2 regions of the Paenibacillus sp. FSL R5-0473 genome follow, and region 1 is predicted to be linked to the other one. Evidence: riboswitches for the same ligand, from Rfam matches in the RefSeq annotation. Region 1 holds a riboswitch; the other holds the start of a gene.
What was found. Region 1 has a riboswitch for S-adenosylmethionine ahead of metA (homoserine O-acetyltransferase MetA). Riboswitches for the same ligand answer to the same signal wherever they lie in the genome.

Region 2: another riboswitch for S-adenosylmethionine. It lies ahead of mmuP (S-methylmethionine permease); the one in region 1 lies ahead of metA (homoserine O-acetyltransferase MetA).

What each region holds. Positions count from the first base shown of each region.
Region 1 is NZ_JBBORL010000001.1:3,921,035-3,929,078, reverse strand. It holds gene MKY28_RS17045 (HRDC domain-containing protein) at 1-951, shown strand, start outside; gene corA (magnesium/cobalt transporter CorA) at 1,022-1,957, opposite strand; SAM riboswitch class I at 2,409-2,532, shown strand; gene metA (homoserine O-acetyltransferase MetA) at 2,769-3,686, shown strand; gene MKY28_RS17030 (PLP-dependent transferase) at 3,711-4,898, shown strand; gene MKY28_RS17025 (trans-sulfuration enzyme family protein) at 4,895-6,067, shown strand; gene mqnC (cyclic dehypoxanthinyl futalosine synthase) at 6,297-7,433, shown strand; gene MKY28_RS17015 (aldo/keto reductase) at 7,667-8,044, shown strand, end outside.
Region 2 is NZ_JBBORL010000003.1:10,977-19,020, reverse strand. It holds gene MKY28_RS31470 (ABC transporter ATP-binding protein) at 1-681, shown strand, start outside; gene MKY28_RS31465 (ABC transporter permease) at 684-3,086, shown strand; gene mmuM (homocysteine S-methyltransferase) at 3,170-4,237, opposite strand; gene mmuP (S-methylmethionine permease) at 4,215-5,627, opposite strand; SAM riboswitch class I at 5,720-5,821, opposite strand; gene MKY28_RS31450 (Ger(x)C family spore germination protein) at 5,892-7,094, opposite strand; gene MKY28_RS31445 (spore germination protein) at 7,091-8,044, opposite strand, start outside.

The DNA of each region.
Region 1 (8,044 bases):
GAGTATGCACAGTTATGGATTGGGGAAGAGGAAGATAGTTGGCAGCTGGGATGGAGTCGCTACGAGGAAGGAGAGCGTGAGGACAGCATCTGGTATGAAGGGACTTCTTGGGAGGAGCTGCTTCATATTTACCGTCATCAGCTTGCCATACAGATGAGTGAGGGGTACCGACCGCAGTTGCAGGGGTTATTTCATGAGAATGATGATCTGAAGTCACGCAGTTATGGTGGACAGCGGCTCCATTGTTACAGTGAGTTATACGGCAATGAGCAATTATATACGGATCTGTGCACATGGCGCAGGAAGAGAGCTGTGTCTGACCGGAAGGCACCGTATTTTATTGCAACGAATCGTCTGTTGCGTTTGATCAGTGCCTTTGTTCCGCAATCGCTGGATGAACTGATGCAACTTCCGGGCGTAGGAGAGAGCAAAGCAACTGAGTATGGTACGGAATGGATGGAGATTACAAACGGGTTGGAACGTTCAACGACATTCCCGCTGGACTGGGTATACACGGCGCTGAAGGAAGAAGAGTATGAGAGTTGGTTATACAAGCAGAGAGAGCAGAAGTACAAGCAGGAACTTGATAAGTTCACCACGCGTAAGCAGGTGCTTGAAGGCATGAAGGAAGGGTATACGTTAGAGGAGATTGTTAATCGATCCGGATTATCCCGACGCGAGTTGGTTGAGCTGTTAGAGGCACTGGATCACGAAGGTTATGACACCGATTGTCTTCTTGATGTGGAGCTGGCAGTGATGCCAGAGAACGAACAAGAGGCCGTATGGAGTGCGTATGAGGAGCTGGGAGATACGTTCCTGAAGCCAGTATTACATAAGGTGTATGGAGGAGAGAAACCCGATGGAGGAAGTCTGGAGCAGGTCTATGAAAGACTGCGCATGATTCGAATCCGCTTCCGTCGGCACGCAGAGACAGAGAAGAATGTTGGTTAATGATCAGAAATGAAAAAAGACGAGGCGTTTCTCCCGGAGGAGCGCTTCGTCTTTCTTATTTCATACGAGTTCATACCCAGTCTTTCTTGCGGAAAATGAAGAACATGCTCAGGCCCAGGGTAACCATCAGGCCAATCACAACAAAATAACTGTATTTCCAGTTAAGCTCTGGCATATTCGTAAAGTTCATGCCGTATATACCGGTAATGACCGTCAGCGGCATGAAGACCGTGGTAATGGCGGTAAATACACGCATGATCTCATTCGCCCGGTTCGCAATACTGGATTGGTAGGCTTCTCGCAAGTTGCCCATCAGGTCGCGATATGTCTCAAAGGTTTCAGATATTTTTACGGCATTCTCATAGATGTCACTGAAATACTTTTGCAGTTGATCATCGATGAGACGCAGATCTTTTTTGTTGAGTGTATTAATGACCTCTTTCTGAGGTCCGAGCACTTTCTTCAGCCACAGAATCTCACTGCGCAGCCCGATAATTTCACTCAAATGTGACTTTTTGGTGTGCATCAGAATGTCTTCCTCAAGCTTCTCGATTCGTGCTTCAATTCGGTCACCTACGGTGAAATAATTATCAACAATCAAGTCAACCAGCAAATACAGCAGACGATCCGGTGTACTGATTTCCTGTTCCCACAGGATCGGTTTCAGTGTGCGCAATTCGCTGATCTTGTGCTTGGTAACACTAATAATGAAATGTCTGCCAAGGAATAAGTTGACCGCACGTAGAAATATCTCTTCATCATCAAAACGGATGCTATTAATCACAATAAAATAATGGTTCTCATAAATTTCAATCTTCGGACGTTGTTCTTCGTCACTAAGACAGTCTTCTACAGCCAGATCATGCATCAAGAACAGCGGCTGAAGTACCGCCAAATCGTCTACGTCTGCATCAATCCAGTAAAATCCTTCCGCTGGTGGAGTCAGCGCCTGCTGAATGTCGTCCACCGGAATAAATACACCGTTGTTTACCAACCGGATTTTCATCGTTAATCTACTCCTTCTGCACCCGCCAACTTGGCGGATATTATCATTATGGGCGCAAAAAGAACAAATCAGCCGGTCGGCAGCGGAGCCTGGAGATCAGGGCTGCGTTCACTATATAATCAAACGGAAGTCACGTCCCGCTGCCGGCATGCTGATGTCAGTTCTCTATGCAGTTTGTCGGAATTCGGCTGCCAGTCAGGCCTCGGGTCGCCATCCATTTAATATGTCACCTCTCACATAAGGGTTTATAACACCTTGTTTAGTATACCGCTGGTACAAGGTGCTTTCAAGCGCAAAAATGTGTCTATTTCGCGCCCTGAGGCAGTGTATGACAACGGATGATGAACGGTTCCGATCTGGGAAGCAGACATCGAACTGCATCTTGACGTGAGGGCATTAATGTAATAAAGTAGACGGTGAACCATATTTAATTACAATCTAATACAGCGAAATCTTATCAAGAGTAGGTGGAGGGACTGGCCCGATGAAACCCGGCAACCGGCGGTATACCGCACGGTGCTAATTCTTGCAGCGACTAAGTGTCAGGTGGCACTGTTGTAACTGAGAGATGAGAGAGGCGCATATCTATTTTACATATGACCTTTCTCGAAATCCGAGGAAGGTCTTTGTCATATGCCCCGACTTCTCAGCAGTGATTTTCGCTAAGGAACTTGAGGTTGTTTGTAACGTTGGATGAAAGAGCAATTCAATGTTTTTACAAGCTCAAGGCAGTCTATAACTGTATTGATGTGAAGACATCAAGCCAGGGGTGGCTGCATCTATCTATGCACAAGGAGGAGTTAGACTTACTATGCCAATCAAAATACCCGATACGCTACCAGCAAAAGAAGTACTTGAAGGAGAGAATATCTTCGTCATGGATGAAACTTCTGCATATCAGCAGGATATTCGTCCACTCCGTATCGCTATATTAAACCTGATGCCCACAAAGGAAACGACCGAAACACAATTGCTTCGTCTGGTGGGAAACACGCCTATTCAGGTGGATGTCGTTCTCGTACATCCCAAATCCCATACGTCGAAGAATACGTCTCAGGAGTATTTGGATCTGTTCTATAAAACCTTTGATGAGATTGAACACCGTCGTTTCGATGGAATGATCATTACGGGCGCCCCTGTGGAACAGATGGATTTCGAAGACGTGAACTATTGGAATGAAATCCAGGAGATCTTCGAATGGACTAAAACCAATGTGACTTCAACCCTCCACATATGTTGGGCTTCCCAGGCAGGTTTATACCATCATTTTGACGTACCCAAGGTTGCACTTGATGAAAAGTGTTTTGGCGTTTTCCCACATACCATCAACAAACCACATGTTCCGTTGTTGCGTGGATTCGATGAAGTATTCAACGTTCCACATTCCCGTCATACGGAAGTGAGACGCGAAGATATTGAAAAGAATGAGAAATTAGAGATTTTGGCTGAATCTGAGGAAGCGGGGATCTTCCTGGTTGCTACCAGAGACGGCAAACAGATTTTTGCCACAGGACATGCCGAGTATGACCCGTTCTCATTAAAGTGGGAGTATGACCGGGATACAGCTAAAGGGTTGGATATCGCATTGCCTAGACATTATTATCCGAATGACGATCCTTCCCGTGTGCCACCAGCTACTTGGCGCGCTCATGCCAACTTATTATTCTCTAACTGGCTCAATTACTATGTGTATCAAGAAACACCTTACGATATTGGCCCGCAAATCTAATCGAGATTACAGGAGGATGCAGCAATGGAAGACAACAACAAGTTGAAAATCGAAAGCCGCTTAGCACAAATTGGGTCCATCAATGAACCGGTTACAGGCGCCATTAACTTTCCGATCTATCAATCCACTGCGTTTCGCCACCCGAAGCTTGGACAAAGCACGGGGTTTGATTATATTCGTACGACCAACCCAACTCGCAAAGTGTTGGAAGAGGCGGCCGCAGCGCTGGAGTCCGGTGATGCAGGATTTGCCTGTAGCTCAGGTATGGCCGCGCTACAAACCATCTTTGCCATGTTCGGTCAAGGGGATCATCTGATTGTATCGCTGGATCTATACGGCGGAACCTATCGTCTGCTTGAACGCATCTTGTCCCGTTTCGGTGTAACCGCAAGTTATGTGGATACAAATGACATTGCAGCACTGGAAAATGTTCGTCAGCCGAATACCAAAGCTGTATTTATTGAGACACCAACCAATCCGTTGATGATGATCACAGATGTGGAAGCTGTCGCTTCCTGGGCGAAAAGTTACAACCTGTTGACCATTGTTGACAACACGTTGCTGACTCCATTTTTCCAACGTCCGATTGAACTGGGTGCCGATATCATCATTCATAGCGCTACCAAATATCTGGGTGGACATAATGATGTGCTCGCCGGACTAATTATTACCAAGGGTGAGGCATTATCTGCTGAGATGGCGTTCCTGCATAATTCCATTGGAGCGGTATTATCTCCAAGTGACTCCTACCAGTTGATGAAAGGTATGAAAACGCTGGCTCTTCGCATGGAGCGTCATGAGCACAATGCACTTACTATTGCCAAATACTTGCTTGAGCACCCAGCGGTGGTTGAAGTGTATCATCCAGGTCTATCCGATCACCCGGGGTATGAGATACAGAACAAACAATCCACGGGTAATACAGGTATCTTCTCTTTCAAAGTGAAGGATGCACGTTATGTTGAACCGTTGCTGCGTCATATCCAACTCATTGCTTTTGCCGAAAGTCTCGGCGGAGTTGAATCACTCATGACTTATCCCGCAGTACAGACTCATGCGGATATTCCGCTTGAAATTCGTGAAGCCGTAGGTGTGGATGACCGTTTGCTCCGGTTCTCCGTAGGCATTGAACATGCAGATGATCTGATTGCAGATCTCGGCAATGCTCTGACAGTTGCACAACAGGAAGTGGAAGGAGGCGTGCACTCATGAGTGAGTCCAACAACAAGCCCAAATCCGAGTTAAAATTTGATACCAAATTGCTCCATTTTGGAGATGAGATTGACAAAACGACTGGAGCGTCCAGTGTACCGATCTACCAAGCATCAACATTCCATCATTTTGATATCTTCAATCCGCCTCAACATGATTACAGTCGTTCGGGTAATCCGACACGTCAGGCTTTGGAAGATTACATCACACTGCTGGAGGGCGGTGCACGAGGATTCGCCTATTCATCGGGAATGGCCGCGATATCCAGCGTGTTCATGATGTTCTCCGCAGGGGATCACATGATTGTAACGGAAGACGTATATGGAGGTACGTATCGTTTGCTTACTTCCATATTAAGCCGTATGCAGATCGAGACAACCTTTGTAGACATGACCAATATAGATGAAGTAAAAGCGGCACTCAAGCCAAACACCAAGGCAGTTTATATGGAAACACCGTCCAACCCTACACTACGAATTACGGATATCGCTGCCGTAACTGACTGGTCGAAGGAACATGACCTGATCACGATTCTGGATAACACCTTTATGACACCGTACTATCAGCGTCCAATTGAGCTTGGTGTGGACATCGTCGTACATAGTGCTACGAAGTTTCTCGGAGGTCACAGTGATGTACTCGCAGGGTTAGCTGTTGCTCGCACGGAATCACTTGGCGTACAACTGAAACAGTTGCAAAATGGACTCGGGACTGTACTCGGGGCACAAGAATCCTGGCTTCTGATGCGCGGGATGAAAACCTTGGGGGCTCGCATGGCTCATAGTGAACGAAGCACAGCCAAACTGGCGGCATGGCTTAATGAGCGCAGTGATATTACCGCTGTCTTTTATCCTGGACTGGAGGAACATCCGGGCCGTGAGGCACATGAGCGCCAATCCACAGGATATGGAGCTGTCGTTTCATTTGACGTCGGTTCAGGTGATCGTGCAAAAGCAGTTCTTAACCGGGTGAAGCTCCCCATTGTTGCTGTAAGCTTGGGAGCTGTGGAGAGTATTCTGTCCTACCCAGCGATGATGTCTCATGCGGCAATGCCGGCTGAGGTTCGCCGTGACCGTGGCATTACAGATGGGTTGCTGCGCTTCTCTGTAGGTCTGGAAGATATCGAAGATCTGATTGTAGATTTGGAGCAAGCACTTCAGGAATCCTAGCCCGAATACGCCGATGCGTATCACTTAAGTTCGAACTAATTCTTTTCCATATGTAAAAATTTTTACTTATTTTTAAAGCACCTGTACATAAGGTGCTTTTTTTCACATGTAACCTGTGTTACGATATGTGGAGTACAGAAATACGATGTTGCCACCAGAACTTGCTTCTCTTGAACAAGTTGGGACGGATCGTTATATAATTTCTCTTCATGAGGGAGGCTTTTTTACGATGAGTACGGTAGACCGTATCTTAGATAAAGCCCTTCGGGGCGAACGTTTGGACTTGGAAGACACGATTGAGCTATTTGAATCGAATGAAGTGGACAAAATCGGGGCAGCTGCTAATGTCATTATGAAACGCATGCACCCTGAACCATACAGAACATTTGTAATTGGGCGTAACGTCAACTACACAAACGTGTGTGATGTGTACTGCCGTTTTTGTGCTTTCTACCGCAGACCTGGTTCGGATGAAGGTTATGTGCTTCCGGACGAAGTTATTTTCCAGAAGATTCAGGAAACGGAAGATGTGAATGGTACCGAGATTTTGATGCAAGGTGGAACGAATCCAAACTTGCCTTTCAGCTATTATACAGACCTGTTGAAAGCCATCAAAGAGCGTTTCCCGAACATCACGATGCACTCTTTCTCCCCAGCGGAGATTATGAAAATGGTTGAAGTATCCGATGGCCTTACATTGGAAGAAGTTGTTCGTGCCATTCACGAAGCTGGACTGGATTCCTTGCCTGGCGGCGGCGCTGAAATTCTGGATGACCGCACACGTCGGAAGATCAGCCGTTTGAAAGGTTCATGGCGGGATTGGATGGACGTTATGCAAACTGCACACCGCATCGGAATGAACACAACGGCAACGATGGTTATCGGCCTTGGTGAATCGATGGAAGAGCGTGCATTACACTTGCTCCGTGTACGTGAAGCTCAGGACGAATGTATTGCGAACAAGTATGACTCCGAAGGTTTCCTGGCGTTTATTCCTTGGACTTTCCAGCCGGATAATACAAACCTCAAGCTGGAGCGTCAGACTCCAGAAGAGTACTTGAAGACTGTAGCCATCAGCCGCCTGGTGCTTGATAATATCAAGAACATTCAATCCTCTTGGGTAACGATGGGTCCTGAGATCGGTAAGAAGTCGCTTGAATTTGGCTGTAATGACTTCGGTAGCACGATGATTGAAGAGAACGTTGTATCTGCTGCTGGTGCAACATATAAAGTTAACATTGAATCCATTCTCCGTTTGATTCGGGAGTCCGGTTATATCCCGGCACAACGTAACACCCGATACGAGATTGTGCGCATGTTCGACGAAGAAAATGCCGTACATGAAGATTTCGTAATGCAGAACTAATTCTAATTAATTCAATACTACTCTCCATAAACTTTGATCGTTAGATAAGTATTTATGAAGCCAAGCCCGCTGACTACTCCGTTTGGAGAGACGGCGGGCTTTTTGATTTCTTTCTGTGGTTCGAGGTCATCAAACAGTACATGTTACGCAATTGGCGATATTTTATATTGAAATTGAACTGTTACAATGAAAGGGAACTTGTGTAGTCAGACACGCTGGAAGGGGTTAAACCGATGAAGAGAAGAATACTTGGCAAGACGGAACTGGACGTACCTGTATTGAGTTTTGGAGCATCCTCACTCGGTTCTGTATTTCGTAACATTGACCGGGACGAAGGGATTCGCACTATACATGCGGCCGTAGATGCGGGGATGAATTACATAGACGTTTCGCCTTACTACGGGCTGACAAAAGCGGAGTCCGTGTTGGGTGAAGCCATCCGCAGCTTGCCGCGCAGTTCATATATGTTATCAACCAAATCCGGACGGTATGGGGAAAATGAGTTTGATTTTTCACGTCAGCGGATTCTGGATAGCGTGCAAGAGAGCCTGGATCGACTGCATACAGACTATATCGACATTCTGTTCCTGCATGATATTGAATTTGTGCCA
Region 2 (8,044 bases), on a different contig from region 1:
CGTAATGTTGATCTTGACATCTATGAAGGGGAATTCACGGTCATCATGGGTAACTCTGGCTCTGGAAAATCAACCCTCTTATATCTGCTAAGCGGACTGGATCAGATTACAGCAGGTGAGGTCTATTTTCGCGACCAGAGGATTGACGCTTACAGTGAACGCCAAATGTCCGACTTCCGCACCCGCCGGATCGGTTATATCTATCAAAGTATCAATCTGGTCCCAGACCTTTCCATCAAAGAGAACATTGCTTTACCGGGATATATTGCAGGAAACAAAAAGAAGGACATCCTATCCCGCGCTGCTGAGCTGATGAATGCCATGGATATTGATGGACAGCGTAACCGCCTCCCATCCCAAACTTCCGGAGGACAGCAGCAACGAGCTGCGATTGCACGGGCTTTGATCAATTCGCCGGATATCATTTTTGCCGATGAACCGACCGGAAGCTTGAATATGGAACACGGCACAGCTGTTCTTGATATCCTTTCAGACCTCAACCGGAAAGGACAGTCCGTTGTTATGGTGACGCATGATATCAAGGCCGCCTGTCGGGCAGATCGCCTGATCTACATTTTGGACGGCAAGATTGGCGGAATCCTTGAGTTTGACACTTATGACAAACATCAAATTCAAGATCGTGAAGCGATCATCTTCGCTTTGGTTACGGGGAAGGAATAACGATGGCGGTCATGTTTAAACTTAGCTTGTCGTATCTGAATAGGAACAAATTACAAAATGCGCTGATTGCGTTGCTCCTGCTACTCTCGACACTTCTTGTATCAACAGCTATTGTCATTCTGGCGAACACAGGCAATCAGTTTTATGAAATGCATACCCGAACCCATGGATCTCATCAAATCCTGACATTTGAAAAAGGGCTCAATGACCCTGACGTTGTGCACAACTGGTGGGCTTCTCAGGATGGAGTTCAGGTGTCCCCTTTGCTAAAGTATCGTACATTGTCAGGCATCATTTTGAATGAAACTCACATCCCTAACATCTACCTGTACATGTTTAATACGCCTCCGCCGCCATGGGGTGTGGATGAACTAATTTTCTCAAGCGGGACGCCCGACACAGTTCCCGAACAAGGCTTCGTCTGGATTCCAACGTCCATGGCCAATGCTTATCATATTTCCGTAGGTGATACCATTGGCTTCAAAACCGGCTCAAGCACACTCGAATTAAATGTATCGGGCATTGTCATCGATGTACCATATGGGGCACCCTTCTCCAATACAGCACGGGTCTGGATGAATCCTACCGATTATCAACATGATCTCGCTACACTTGCTGGCAACGAGAATCGTATGATGGGCATCCATTTTAACGATTACAGCATGAATTCGGTGTATTGGGAACGATACAATCGTGAGACAGATACTCCGTTTCTGGAATCCAAAATGGAGTTCGAGGCCATTGCCTCTTTTTATCTGATCATCAATCAGGTTATTGGATTCATCATGATATTCATGGGTGTTGTCATGCTCTCTATCGCCCTGATGACCATCGGATTTACGATTGCGGATGCCATCCTGGCCAATTACAGAACGATAGGAATCCTCAAATCACTAGGTCTGACTTCCCGAAAAACGATAGGCACCTATGTTATTCAATATGCATTGATATCCATCGTAGCCATTATCCCTGGACTTGCACTCAGTATATGGATATCCAAATGGATCATTAATATTTCTGTATCCTCTCTTCGAGTGGGGAATCAGAACATTCCAGTTCAAGGATTGGATGCGGCCATACTGGCCGGCGTACTACTATTTACTCTAGTGATTCTGTTCACTGTGTTATATGCCAAAAAGGCACGCAGCATACAGCCCGTGCAGGCTATTCGTTATGGTATGTCGGAGACAGATCACAGCCGGATGGCTGGGAAAATGAATTCGCCATGGGCACACTGGATCGGATTTACACGACTGCCTATCACCGCCGTACTTGGATTCAGACATGTGTTCAAAAACACCAAAAGCTCTGTTCTAACACTCCTGCTAGCCACCATGGCTTCCTCCGTACTTGTTCTGGGTTATGTTCTGCTGACCAGTATAACCGGAATTGAACAGACCGCAGCTAAATGGGGGTATGACAATGCCAATATCGCAGCAGTAGTCGTGAACAAAGGTAACTTTCCAAAGACTGAATTGAAACAAACGTTAGAAGAGGATACAAGGATTAGCAATGCAGGCTGGCAAGGGAACACAACGGGTGTAATTAGCCCGGAGTCTTCTGCAACAGTGAAGGGCCAATCCCTCAGTCTCAACTTGAGTGTACTGGACGGGAGTTATCAGGAACTTGGATTCGAAACGTTAAAAGGGGTTAACCCACAACATGCGAATGAAATTGCCATTGGTGTAAGTGTAGCCAAAACATCAAATAAAGATCTCGGTGATCTTATCGATATCTATATTGAAGGAGAAAAGCGTACATTCCTCATCACAGGCATCTATCAGGCGATCGCCAACATGTCTGTTTCAGGCAGAATCACCATTGATGCCATGAGAAGTGTGAACCCCAGTTATAGTGAATTTGATGTTATCTTCATCAATGTGAACGATATGGCACAAGCGGGTAAGGTTGCCTCTGAATTAAATGAGCAATTTAAAGATTTTGCTTCGGTAGTCACTCAGAAGACTTTGCTTGATTCGGTTTACGCGGAAGCCGCTAACATCCTGATCTATCCGATGAGCCTGATCGGATTGCTCTTTATCATTGTGACGTTCATCATTATTTTCAGTACTTGTAGAATCAATATCCGTAAAGAAAGCAGAACGTACGGGATATACAAATCGCTGGGAATGACATCTCGCCAAATCCGGTTGTCGCTCTCCATGGGAATGTTCATACTGTCCTCCGTGGGAGCCATACTGGGTATTTTCGTCGGCGTATACCTGCTGCCTCTTCTACTTGAAATGGTCCTTTCCGGTTATGGTATCGTACAGCTTCCACTGATCCTGCATTGGGGTGGAATGGTACTGTTCACCTGTCTAAGCATCATTGCAGCCAGTCTTGGCTCGTGGTTCTCTTCGAGAATCATTCGGGAAGCATCGCCACGTATGCTGGTTATCGAATAATGTAATCAGAATGCCTTAACACAATAAAACAAGCCCTTCCATACCTCTATAGGATGTGGAAGGGCTTGTTATCATGATATGAACTAATTCCGCCATTTCTTCGCAAGTGCACCAATCTGATGTGGCGTAGTACGGCAGCAGCCGCCAATAATCTGCGCGCCCGCAGCAACCCACTGCTCCGATGCGTCCCTCATACTACCACAGGTCCCCTGTCCGCTCCACGTCTTCGTTGCTGCATCATACGTCTCTCCCGAGTTCGGATACACAATAACAGGTTTATCGCTGGTACGGCGCAAAATACCCACTGCTTCCGTTACCACTTCCATCGGAGCACAGTTCAGGCCAATCGCCGCAATCTGCGGCTCGGAGCCAAACGTCTGTGCACATACCTCAAGTGGCGTACCCTCGCTGATGCTTGTCCCGTCTTTTAAAGAAAAGGATAGCCAAGCATACGCATGAGGAAACTCCTTCAGTAAATCAACCAGCACTTGTGCTTCCTGCAAGGAAGGAATCGTCTCAAACGCAAGAATATCAGCACCTGCTTCAATTAGCGCCGCCATACGCGGACGGTGAAATGCGACAAGCGTCTCATCCGACACGGCGTAATGTCCCACATACTCTGATCCATCCGCCAGATAGGCGCCGTACGGCCCAACGGACCCGGCAATAATTGGACGTGGACGAAGACAATCTCCTTCGTGATCTACTGTACGTTCTGTTATTTGCTCCTCATTCTCCACCGTCTCGGCACGTACCGAAGGAGCTTCTACAAGCTGACCTGTTGAGCTTTCTCTCCCTACTAAATCACTCTGCACTTCCGCCCATACGGCATCTCTCGCCTGAGCAGCCAACTCCACCGTCTTGCGGATCAGCTCAAGTGCTGCCTGTTCATCGATTCCTCTCTTGCGGAAGCCATCCACCGTCGCCTGATAACTGGATGTAATCGCACAGTCGGCTCCTGCTCGAAAATAATCTGCATGGACCTGAACAATAACATCCGGATTCTCAAGCAACACACGAGCAGACCATAGTGGATCATCGAGATCACATCCATGCTGTTCGAGTTCCGTAGCCAACGCTCCATCCAGAATCATGACTGGATGTTCACGCAGGATCTGTTCTATGGGGTTAGTCTGTTGTTCTTGCGTCATGTACTTTTCCTCTTTTCTTATTCACACGTTCTGTCAGATAATAAGCAGCGTAACATAATGCGATAAACGGAACCCCACAATACAGAGCAATTCGCTGTGTCGGGTCAAAGGCAATACCTATGCATGAAGCCAGACATAATATAAATGAAACAATTGGTACCACCGGATACAGTGGTGTGCGGTAGACCAGATCTTTGACCGCATGTCCTTCCCGGATATATTGTCTGCGGAACATGTATTGGGAAGCGCTGATGCTCATCCATACCGCAACGACAGCCAGACCTGAAATGGAAACCAGCGTAATATACACCGTACCTGGCGCAATAATACTGGACAGCAATGCCAGCGCACCACCCACCATACTAATCAGAAGTGCATTCAGCGGTACTCCGCTTTTGGTCAATTTGGCAAACCACGGAGAGATCGTTCTTTTGTCAGCCAGAGACCAGAGCATCCGTGAAGAAGCATATAGGCCTGAATTGGCAGCAGAGAGAATCGCCGTCAGAATAACAAAGTTCATAATGTCTGCTGCATAGGGTACACCCACCCGCTCCATTACCGCTACAAACGGACTTTCCAGTACACTGGCATCCGACATGGGCAGCAAGGCCGACAAGATAATAATCGTTCCGATGAAGAAAATAACCAAACGCCACAGCGTTGTATGAATAGCCTTTGGTATCGTCTTTTCCGGGTTCTCCGTCTCCCCGGCGGCAATGCCGATTAACTCGGTGCCTGAGAAGGCAAAGTTTACAGCAAGCATGGTCATCAATATCGCTGTAGCTCCATGAGGGAACCACCCGGATGCGGTAATATTCGATAGAAATGGAGCCGGTTCAGAATCCGCCATGGGAATAATACCAAACATGGCTGCGCCACCGATAATAATGAAAATTACGATAGTCACTACTTTTACAGATGAGAACCAGAACTCGGATTCCGCAAAAAATTTCACCGTTAGAGCGTTGAACAGAAAGATCATCAGTGCAAAAACCGCGCTCCATATCCATACGTTCACCGATGGGAACCAGCGCTGCATCAGCAATCCGGCGGCTGTGAATTCGGAGCCAAGCGCAACAGTCCAGGTTAACCAGTATAACCAAGCCACCGTGTAGCCTGTTGCCGGTCCAATATACTTGGCTGCATAACTATGAAATGCTCCCGTCTCTGGCATATGAACAGACAGTTCACCAAGACAGAGCATCACCAGATATACAACGATGGCTCCGATCAGGTAGGACAGAATGGTTCCCAGTGGTCCCGCCTGCTGAATGGTGTAACCTGAGCTGAGGAATAATCCCGTTCCAATGACTCCTCCGAGAGAGAGCATGACCACATGCCGTGCCTGCATTTTCCGCTGAAAATGCCCTTTGTCGTTGTTGTTCTCCATACCTGCTGCTCCCCTACTTCTTCATCCAGAAAAAACAAAAAAGACCCACTCTGCCTAAAGAGTGCGCCGTTACTGACAAATAAAAACAAACGCTCCTATCTATCAGGCTTTCACCCGCTGGAATTAGCACAGTATCCTTCAGATCTGTTGCTGAGGTTTCTAAGGGCCAGTCCCTCCACCTCTCTGGATAAGAAAATGATTTTTTACTAATATAGCGATCTATCATGAATGTGTCAACATTTAAATATTAAATGGCACACCTCGCTATTCGGTGGAAGACCCCGGATTCGTGATGGTGGTCTTTACCTCATACGTGATCGGCACGGTGCTAAAAATTTTATCCCAATCGTCTTTGACTTTTTTCCATGTTTTAGGTTCTTTGATACGCAAGCTATCCCGAAAATCCGCAACATCTACTTTATAGGTATGCTGCAGTTTGTATAACAACTGTCGAATCTGTTGTTTGGCAAGTTCAGCAAATTCTTTTTCCAATTCACTGAGATACGCACCTTTTTCCTCTTCCTCGGGAGCGCGCCAATCCTCCATCAACCAGCCTTCGGATTCAGTCTTCACATGGAATGAAATATCATCGCCAACCACTTTTGGAATTATTGTTGTTTTTTTCTTCTTCATTTCATATACAACAGTGAATCCCGCTTTATTGTATGTCTTCAAGATACCTCCTTTTTCTTTAGGTCTGATCCACGATAGCCCTTCTAGATCCGTTTGGCTGAGTTCCCCGATGAATTTGGTCGTTTTCCCATCAAAGATACTGGCACCGGAGAATTTGTCCTCTCCATTGGAGTTCAGTACATTCTGGAGCAAAAAGCTGGAACCGGATTGCATTTGTGCATCTAATTTGGAGAGTAGAACGGGGTCCAGGATTTTATTGGACAAGTACGAATTACTGGTAATGCCTGTAAGATAAAAGGCTGGAATCCGGGAAGGATCATCTGAAGTCAGTACATCAACAGCGCGATGATGGCTAATCAACACCAGACAGTTAGGACGAATATCGTTATCCCGAAGTACAAAATCCAGCAGCTGGTCCAGACCATACTTTTTGGCGATATCCTTGGACACAACGATAACCTTCAGATGATGTCCGATGAGCGGATGATCTCGTCTCAGTGCAAACTGACGAAAGATTTGCAGCAAGGAATCTCCGGTAAGCTGTTCATTGGAATAGGACGTTTTACCAGAAGCAGGCGAACCGGATTGTTGGCTCTTCTGACTGCTGGAATTACCGGGAGCAATCTGTACCGTGGCCGTCAAATTGTTCTGCTTGGAATACGCTCCTCCCTGAGTTGCGATGTCTTTCTCAAATTCTGTCTCTTTACCGATATCAATTCCAAGACCGACATAGACACTTAGATCCTCTATCTCCCGACTGCTCCAACATCCGGATATCGTTAAGAGAATGCATAATACAGTGGCTAAGCGTAACAACATACGGAATGTAATCATGCATGCTTGCCTCCTTTTTTGCGAATCAGACTTAACAACAGTAGTACCAGAGGTAAAATGCCAAACAAAAATACGGACACATTGCCCAGCATATCTCCTAGTGCAAAAGTATCATCCACTGTTTTGGGTATCATTGCTGTCAGATAAATGAACGGAAGCAGGCCGTACATGATGCCTTTGATTTTTTTGGAACGAAACAAATCACGAATACCCACTGAAGCGCAGTAATGTGTAATTGCTGTAGTCGAAAAGATTTGCATAATCCAGATGACCAGCAATAAGGATTCAAAACGCTCGAATATCAAACCCTGAATTTCGAAGCTTCTTACCAAATCCAGCGTTGGCCAAGTTCGAGTTTTGATGCCATCGAGCGATAAACTGCCTATAACCATCACCACCGTGATCAAGTAGATAATAGTGGATATGAGTATCCCCCAGGTCATCGCTTTATTGCTCTTCTTCGGATTTTTCATATAGGCAGTCATGATTAACATCACCTCATAGCCCGTATAAGATAATAGTGAAGGCTTCAACCCTTGGAAAACGGGCATAATCCCATCACCGAGGACGGGTCTCAGATTGCCAATCTCGAATAGCTGATTACTAAGCAAAATTTCAATCACAAATATAATAATCGTAATCGGAAGGATGATCTCAAACACGCGTACGATAACGCCAAGCCCGCCTGAAATCATATATACACCGATCCACATGAAGACCATCACAATCGCCCAGGTGGGGGTACGTTCGAGCAGATACATCCCAGTCACTTCAGCCATAACTCTGATTTCGAATGCGGCAATAACTATGAAAAACATAATCATAGACAATCCCAGTATGTAAGCAATCCAGCTGCCCGTAATCTCACGGGTGAACTGGAAGACGGTTTTCTCCGGAAATCTGCGACACAGGGTAACCAGAATTATTCCCACACCTATGATAATGAATCC